Regions from separate parts of the Ochrobactrum sp. A-1 genome, predicted to be linked through region 3. Evidence: predicted binding sites of a transcription regulator. Region 3 holds the regulator's gene; each other region holds the start of a gene.
What was found. The regulator PhoB, encoded in region 3, activates phosphate uptake and scavenging genes when phosphate is short. The targets are predictions, from matches to a motif close to TGTCATNNANCTGTCAT.
Positions count from the first base shown of each region.

Region 1: the regulator PhoB is predicted to act here: its motif matches at 1,359-1,375, upstream of MKS82_RS08665 (LTA synthase family protein).
Region 2: the regulator PhoB is predicted to act here: its motif matches at 1,685-1,701, upstream of phnC (phosphonate ABC transporter ATP-binding protein).

Region 1 is NZ_JAKVQC010000003.1:1,424,142-1,427,201, forward strand. It holds gene MKS82_RS08660 (ABC transporter ATP-binding protein) at 1-1,227, shown strand, start outside; gene MKS82_RS08665 (LTA synthase family protein) at 1,413-3,060, shown strand, end outside.
Region 2 is NZ_JAKVQC010000003.1:263,617-266,676, reverse strand. It holds gene phnD (phosphonate ABC transporter substrate-binding protein) at 1-757, opposite strand, end outside; gene phnC (phosphonate ABC transporter ATP-binding protein) at 805-1,635, opposite strand; gene phnN (phosphonate metabolism protein/1,5-bisphosphokinase (PRPP-forming) PhnN) at 1,738-2,316, opposite strand; gene MKS82_RS02855 (alpha-D-ribose 1-methylphosphonate 5-triphosphate diphosphatase) at 2,322-3,060, opposite strand, start outside.
Region 3 is NZ_JAKVQC010000004.1:856,969-860,028, reverse strand. It holds gene MKS82_RS13715 (cell wall hydrolase) at 1-489, opposite strand, end outside; gene phoB (phosphate regulon transcriptional regulator PhoB) at 1,149-1,835, opposite strand; gene phoU (phosphate signaling complex protein PhoU) at 1,953-2,675, opposite strand; gene pstB (phosphate ABC transporter ATP-binding protein PstB) at 2,741-3,060, opposite strand, start outside.

The sequences.
Region 1 (3,060 bases), on a different contig from region 3:
GGCTTTGTTGCGCCTGCGGCAACGCTTGCCAATAGCTGGGACACGCGTATGGGTGGCGCTTTGGCCGATGCCATTTCGTGCAATGCGGTTGTCAAGGCATTTGGCGCGGAAAGCCGTGAAGATGTGCGTCTTGCAAAGGTCGTTTCCAAGTGGCGCGGTCGCACACGCCGCACATGGCTGATCGGTACGCTGAATGGCTTCATTCAGGGTGCGAACCTGCTGGTGATGCGTGGCGTGGTTATCGCCTTTGCGCTCTATCTTTGGAGCCAGGGCAAGGCCACGGCGGGTGATATCACCTTCGTCCTGACAGCTTTCTTCATGCTGCAAGGCTATTTGCGCGACGTGGGTATGCATATCCGCAACCTGCAGCGTTCGGTCAACGACATGGAAGAGTTGGTCGACATCGAGGCACAGCCTTACGGCATTGCCGACAAGCCAGGCGCACCGGCGATCAAGATCGGAAACGGCGAGATCACGTTCGATCACGTCACTTTCCACTATGGCAACCACGAAGCCGCTCTCTATCGCGACTTTTCGGTCAAGATCGAAGCTGGCGAACGGGTTGGTCTGGTTGGCCATTCTGGCTCGGGCAAGACGACATTCGTCAAGCTGATCCAGCGGCTTTACGACGTCAGCGGCGGCGCGATCCGTATTGACGGACAGAACATCGCCGAAGTCACACAGGCATCGCTCAGATCGCAGATTGCCATCGTGCAGCAGGAGCCAATCCTGTTTCACCGGACGCTGGCCGAGAACATCGCCTATGCCCGCCCCGGCGCGACACAGGCGGAGATCGAGGAAGCTGCACGCCTTGCAAGCGCGCATGACTTCATCAGCCGCCTGCCGAAAGGCTATGCAACGCTTGTCGGTGAACGTGGCGTGAAGCTTTCGGGCGGCGAGCGTCAGCGTGTCGCTATTGCCCGTGCATTTCTGGCAGATGCACCGATCCTTATTCTGGATGAAGCCACATCGAGCCTCGATTCAGAATCGGAAGTGCTGATCCAGCAGGCAATGGAACGGCTGATGGTGGGTCGTACAACGCTTGTCATTGCGCACCGACTTTCGACGGTCCGTGCACTTGACCGGCTGCTGGTCTTCGACAAGGGCAAGATCCTTGAAGAAGGCGACCACGACGCGCTGATCCGCAAGCCGGGCGGCATCTACCGCCGTCTGTTCGAACGGCAGGCGCTGGAACTGACCAAGGGACTGGAAGACGTCTTTTCGTAATCCAATCTCCTATATAGCCATGAACAGGGCTGGATCAATTCCGGCCCTGTTCTCATTTTAAATGCTCCATTCATCATCCATTCAGATCACGGTGCGTATCACTCGCGGCCCAAGCGTGCCTTGACATTTCCATGACAGAAATGTGACAGGCTTTTTGTGGAAGTTCGGGAGTTGGTGAGTAAAACATGCCGGGTGTGATGGAAAATACCGCAGCGCGTCGCTGGAGCGATGCCGCGATTTTCGGGCCTGCCCGTATTGCCTGGCCGCTGCGCCTCGCAGCAATTACGCTTGCTTCCATCGTGCTTTCGACGCTGCTGGTTTTCGCTGTCGAATGGATCGTGCGCGGCTCATTCACCGACACGATGCAGTTCTTCCGCACGCCGCATAAGCCTGCATGGACGACGGTTGCGCTCTTTGTCGTCGTGCTGACGGCGAGCGACGCCATTTTCGGACGGATTCACTATGGCTTCTTCGTGATTGGCCCGCTGGCGCTGATTGCGGCCACAACCGCACGCGAAAAGAGCCTTTATCTCGGCGACCCGCTTTATCCGAGCGACTTTCTCTACGCCCGTCAGATCGTCGATCTCCTGCCGCTTCTGGTGCGTGACCGCCCGTGGAGCGCGGTCGGCATAGCCCTGCTTCTCATTGCTTCGGCAGCAGTGATGATAACCGTGACATTGTTCTGGTGGCGGCGCTTCGATCCAATCCCGTGGAAGGGGCGGATGCTGCGTCTTGCCTTTGCGCTACCATTACTCGCCTGGTTCGCGGTGATTTCTGACTATGCCAGTTTTTCGCTCGCGCGCGACCGTCTGCGTATTCTGCCGATCATGTGGGATCAGAAGGAAAACTACGCCCATAACGGCTTTACCATGGCCTTCATCCTGAATGTGCCGATGGCTACCGTCTTCGCTCCGGAAGGCTATTCTTCGGAAGCAATTGCCGCCATCGAACCGCCAGCACAGTTGATCCCTGCTGCCTTCGATACCAGCAAGCCTGACGTCATTATGGTGATGAGCGAATCCTTTTGGGATCCGACGCGCCTTCCGGGCGTGGCTTTCAGCGCCGATCCGATCCCGACAGTTCGTGCCGAACAATCCGGTCATGTCTTCTCGCCGGAATTCGGTGGCATGACTGCCAATGTCGAGTTCGAGGCTCTGACCGGGTTTTCCAAAGCCTTCCTGCCCTCTGGCAGTATCCCTTATCAGCAATATGTCCGCCGTCCCCTTCCCTCGCTTGCAAGCTTCTTCAAGGATCAGGGTTATGCGACACGGGCCATCCACCCCTATCGCCAATGGTTCTGGAACCGCGGCCCCGTTTATGAAAGCATGGGCTTCGACCGGTTCATGTCGGAAGAAAACATGCCGCCGCTGGAAAAGCGCGGCGCACTGGCTTCCGACGCTGCCTTGACCGATGAAATCATCCGCGAAGCAGATTCCATGGATGCGCCATTCTTCTTCTTTGCCGTCTCGCTGCAGGGACATGGCCCTTACGAAGCCAATCGTTACCCGGATTCCAAACTTGAGGTGCAGACTGACGCCAGCGAACATACGCGCCAGTCGATCCGTTCCTATTCGCAAGGCGCGATGGATGCCGATGCGAGCCTTGCACGGTTGATGGAATGGGCATCGAAGCGCGACCGGGAAACCATTCTCGTCTTCTTCGGCGACCATCTGCCTCCACTTGGCCCCGTCTATGTCGAGACCGGATTTATGACAAACCGCGTCGCAAGCCGTACGGCACCTGCCGCCGATATGATGTTGCAGCACGAAACGCCGCTTGTTCTCTGGTCAAACAAGCGCGGCGCCGAGCGGGGAACCGGCACGATCAGCCCTG
Region 2 (3,060 bases), on a different contig from region 3:
TGAGAACAGCGAACGGACCTTCAGGAAGGAAGTCCGACTTGAAGATGATGCGGAAATCATCCTTCGTCATTGCCTTGCCGTTGGCATCTTTCAGAACGCCGCGGCTGACCATGCGGGTCAGGTTGGAGTCGTCTTCCGAATTCCAGGAGTTGGCAGCAGCGTCTGCGGTACCCTGCGCGAGAGCGAGAACGGCGTTTTCATGGCTGCCCGCGAAGAAGTTCTTACCGAAGAACGTATCGACACTATAACCGTCACGGTTTAGGAAGAAGCGCGGAGCGTTGTTACCCGAGGTCGAATTTGGATCGACGAGAGCAATGGTCTTGCCCTTCAGGTCTTCCATGGTCTTGTACGGGCTGTCAGCGCGAACATAAACAACCGAATAATAGCCGTTGACGCCAGTGTCGTGACGCTGGTTGACAAGCGGCGTGGTCTCAACGCCAGTCATGACGGCGCGGGAATAAGATGCCGGGCCATAGAATGCGATCTGGATGTTACCGGCGCGCTGGCCCTCGATTACAGCAGCATAGTCGTTGGCAACGCGCAGCGTGACCTTCGTGCCGAGTTCCTTGCCGAGATAGGCAGCCAGAGGTGCATAACGGTCGGAAGTGGTCGAAGCGTTTTCTGCTGGGATCACGCCCAGAACGATTTCCGGGTAGTCCTTGCTCCAGTCAGCAGCCTGAGCGGTGGAGGCCATCATTGGCATGGTCAGCGTAGCGGTAAGCGCAGCAGCCGCCAGAAAGTTTCTACGGTTAAGCATAGGTATCTCCTGTTAATCCCCGATTTTAGAAGGTAATTTTCCTGCGTTTACGCGGAAAGCTGACGCAGAACGGCTTCAGCCGACTGCGGAACTGGCATTGGCATTGTTTCGCCCTGCTGCTCATCGGCATCGATGACGTCAGCGGCTTCCATGCCGTAAAGGTCGCGTGCTGCCATTTCGGTCAGCATCGACGGTGTGCCGCGGAATACGATCTTGCCGGCCGACATACCGACAAGACGGTCGCAATAGCTGCGCGCAATATCGAGCGAGTGCAGATTGCAGAGAACCGTGATGCCATATTCGCGATTGATGCGACGCAGGGCGTCCATGACGCTGCGGGTGTTGCGCGGATCGAGCGATGCAATCGGCTCGTCGGCGAGAATGATGCGCGGCTGCTGGACAAGCGCACGGGCAATCGCCACGCGCTGCTGCTGGCCGCCCGAAAGTTCATCGGCGCGATGCGCTGCAAGATGCGCAATATCGAACTGCTGCAAGGCGGAAAGAGCAATCAAACGCTCCTCATCGCTCCAGATGCGCAGAAGCGATTTTGGCGTCGAAACATAGTTCAGACGGCCCATCAGAACGTTGGTCAGAACATCAAGACGATCGACCAGATTGAAATGCTGGAAAATCATCGCGCATTGCGCACGCCAGTCGCGCAGTCCCGAACTTTTAAGGCCCGTAACGTCGCGACCGTCCCAATGGATAGTCCCTTCGGAAGGTTCGACAAGGCGATTGATCATACGCAAAAGCGTCGACTTGCCCGCGCCAGAGCGCCCGATAATTCCCACAAACGTGCCCGGCTCGATTTCGAGGTCCACGCCCGAAACCGCCACCTTGTCATTATAGCGGCGCGTTATGTTTTTCAGTTGAAGCATGAATTCGTCTCCATTCATGCTCACTCTGAATTGCTTCCATGACACTGCGATGAAAGCAGAATGACGTTTGTGTAAATTTACACGCCGCTATAGAGATTTTATCTAAGCGATTGTTTTAACAGATATTTCATTTAAGTGACGAAGGAAGGCGTCTGTGGATGCATTCACATTGCCGGAATTGTCTATTGTGACAACATCCGCGGCACCGTCATCAAAGCTCACTTCGCGCGCCAGCCGCAAGGCGATTTCCTCCCGGCTTTCACGACCGCGCGATGCAAGCCGTTCAGCGAGAACGTCCGGTCGGGCCGTTATCACGACCACAGAGCGCGACGTGTAGAGCCTGCGAATATCACCCAGAACCCGTCGCGAGACATTGGCGACCACAACGATGCCGTCAGCGATTTCATCATCAAGCGATTTCGGCAATCCATAGCTCAGACCATGCGCCTGCCAGTGCAGGGCGAAAGCGCCCTCACCTGCCGACTTTGCAAATGCCGCTTCATCCAGACTGTCGTGATCTTCCGTTCCCGGCATTTGCGGGCGGGTTATGATGCGGCGCACAAAATGAAACCGCGTGTCGCCCGCAAGAGCCGCACGCGCTGCATCCATGATTGTATCCTTGCCGGCCCCGCTGGGGCCGACAACGGCGACGAAACAGCCTTTCGGCATATCGGATTGCATCTGCATCAGAGCACCCGCTCGCCTTCGCGCCAGACAGTGCGGACAACCGGGATCGCGCCTTTCGGGCGCACGCGAACCATATCGGCACGTTTTCCGATAGCGATCTCGCCGCGATCATCCATGGCCATGGCGTCGGCGGGATTCTTGGTCACAAGGCGGACCGCGTCAGGCAACGCAATGGCGCGTTCGCCCGAAGCAAGACCGAAAGCCGATTGAATGAGGCTAAACGGGATATAATCCGAAGACAGAATGTCGAGGCTACCATTATCAACAAGATCGCGTGCAGCGATATTGCCGGAATGCGAACCACCGCGAACGATGTTTGGCGCCCCCATCAGAATCGAGAGCCCTGCGCCTTTTGAAGCATTTGCGGCTTCCATCGTGGTCGGAAACTCGGCGATCCGCACACCGTGGTCGAGCGATTCATCGACATGCGCGCTGGTCGCATCATCATGGCTGGCCAGAACGATGCCGCGCGTCGCAGCCAGTTCGGCGATGGAACGGCGATGCTTGGCCGAATAGGCGTCCGAATCCGCCATGCGCTTCTCACAATGCACGCGGAACTCCTCATCCGTGAGCTTCATTTTGCGCATGTAATAGGTGCGATAGGTCTCAAGATCAACGAATTGACGTTGTCCCGGCGCATGATCCATCAGCGAAGCGAGTTTGACGCGGTCGTCACCTGCGAAAAGCTCGAATGTTTCCAGGCAATCCGCCGACGAAACCTCGCAGCGCAGGTGCAGA
Region 3 (3,060 bases):
CACGTAATGCATGTTGTTGTAAGGGAATTTCAGACCCGCCGTGTGGAAGAACATGGCATTCTTCAACTTTGGATGCCGTTCTCCTTTGAGCACTGCATCGGCGGCGGCCTGAACATCCGGCAGCGCTTTGGAATTCATTTGGCGTGAAAGAACACCAGGTGCAAACTGGTTCTTCTGACCGACGACACCACAAATCGTATCCGGATAACGACCCGAAGCGAGTCGATTCATAACAACCGTGCCGACAGCCAGAAGACCGTCGGAACTTGAACGGTTGGATTCGAAGAACATCGCACGTTCAAGACAATTCTTGTCCCGTGCGGTGTAAGTGTAGGTCTTTACGCCATTGACGGACTTGACGTGGCTTGCCGCCGTCTTTTCCGAATTGGCTTTTCCCGAGGTTCCGGTCGTCGTGCAACCGGTCACCACGAAAGGCGCAACCACCAGCCCGATAAGAACGGGCAATTTCCACTTCGCGGCGCGCGTCAATGGCTCAGTCTCATGTTAGGACCCTTAACTGATCCAGTCATCCATTCAGGCGAACACATCTGGAACGATGCGCGCGAACGTCTGACTGCGGTGCAAGTCAAAGAGGACGAAGATCAAAATTACTCGCCCTACTGTCGCTCAATCGAATTCAAGGTTTTGGAATTTTTAGGCCAAAAAAAGGCGACAGGTCAAATCCCAACAATGCTGGAGACCGCTGAAAAGTCCTAAAACAATTCCGAATCGAGATCGCGAATGTGCCTACAAGCCCTTTAAATATATTAATAATTTCTTAACGAGAACTGGGAATTCAGGTAAGATATTGATTTAACGAGATTCAAACTCTCACAATACACGCCATATCCCTGCCTTAATTCGCTTTTGCTTGTACATTTTTTGCATACACATTCGTGGCGGTTCAAATGTTCTGCAGAATTTCTGTTTTCAGGCCGGTTCCGTTGCCATCCGTCAACTTTGGAAACACACTTGTAACATCGCGTGAGATGAGGCTTTTCACACTCGTTTTGGGTTATTGCAATGCGAATCGGACGAGTACGATCTCGCACCTTGCAAAGCTCGCCCTTAAACAAAAGGCGACCCGCCACAGAAACCGTAACGGGTCAGACAAGTTCAGTGCTCGAAGCCGCAGATAACGGCGTCGGTCATCCGAAAGAATAACCGGCACCCCGAACGGTGCGGATAGGATCAAGCGCGCGACCGACATTGATCGCCTTGCGCAGCCGCCCGACATGAACATCCACCGTGCGATCATCGACGTAGATGTCCGGCCCCCAGACGCCATCCAGAAGCTGGCTGCGCGAGAACACGCGCCCGGGCGACATCATGAAATACTCGAGCAGGCGGAATTCCGTCGGTCCGAGACGGACTTCCTTCTCCTTGCGGTAGACACGATGCTGCTGACGGTCGAGAACAAGATCGCCCACTTTCAGCACGTGCGAAAGAATGCTCGGGTTAGACCGGCGCAGCATCGCTTTGACGCGAGCCAGAAGCTCTGGCGTCGAAAATGGCTTCACGACATAATCGTCCGCACCGACGCTTAAGCCGCGCACGCGTTCGCTTTCTTCGCCACGCGCCGTCAGCATGATAATTGGCAGACGCTCCGTTTCCTGCCATTGGCGCAAACGACGGCAAAGCTCAATGCCCGATACGCCCGGTAGCATCCAGTCCAGGATAAGCAGATCCGGCACGTTCTCGCGCAAGGCGATTTCGGCCTCGTCGCCGCGCAGCATCGTATCGACCTGATAGCCCTCTGCCTCAAGATTGTAGCGAAGCAGCACGCTCAGCGCCTCTTCGTCTTCTACCACAGCGATTTTGGGTGCCTGTGACATCCAGTATTTCCCTATCCAAATTCGGCGGGCGGTGGATAAAATTCCCCCAATCGACCGCGTGCCGCCGCGCTATTCACTCATTCCCACCCGTCGGACCAAGGTCCGGCTGGCTGTAGTTCAGGGTTTACGTGCCTCATCCACGACAATACCGTGGCTCAGGTCTTCTTTCGGTCGTTCGGCCGGCATTTGCAGGCCGGTCACAATGTAATAGACAGTCTCCGCAATATTGGTTGCATGATCGCCAATGCGCTCGATGTTCTTCGCGCAGAACAGAAGATGCGTGCAGGCAGAAATGTTGCGCGGATCTTCCATCATGTAAGTCAGCAATTCACGAAACAGCGACGTGTACATGGCATCGATCTCGTCATCGCGGTCGCGAACGACATTGATCTGCTGCACCGAGCGCGACGCGTAGGCGTCGAGAACATCCTTGAGCTGGGTTAGCGCCAGCTCGGCCAGTGTTTCAAGCCCGCGATAGAGCTTTACCGGCTGACGCGATTCCGAAACGGCGGCAACACGCTTGGCAATATTCTTGCCCAGATCGCCGACGCGCTCCAGATCGGCGGAGATGCGGATCGATCCGATGATCTCGCGCAGGTCTACGGCCATAGGCTGACGCTTGGCGATAATCATCACGGCCTTGTCGTCAATCTCGCGCTCACTGGCATCAAGTATGAGATCGTCGGAGATAACGCGTTGTGCAAGCGCATTGTCCGCATTGACGATAGCGGCGACCGACTGCTCGACCATACGTTCCGCATGTCCGCCCATTTCGGCGATCTTATGGGTGAGAAACTTCAATTCCTCATCGTAGGAGCGAACGGTATGCTGAGACGGCATAGTAGACCTCGTAATATAAATTGCGGGGAAGCCGCACTGTCTATCTGTTTGAGCGCAGTTCCGGATTAGCCGAAGCGTCCGGTGATGTAGTCCTGCGTGCGCTTTTCGGTCGGCGCGGTGAACATGGTTTCCGTGTCACCCACTTCGACCAGATTGCCGAGGTGGAACATGGCGGTACGCTGCGAAACGCGGGCGGCCTGCTGCATGGAGTGCGTAACAATGACGATCGTATAGTTCTGACGCAGTTCGTCGATCAGCTCTTCCACCTTTGCGGTTGCAATCGGATCGAGTGCCGAGCACGGTTCATCCATGAGGATCACTTCCGGGCTCACGGCAATCGCACGTGCAATGCAGAGGCGCTGCTGCTGGCCACCAGAAAGGCCGG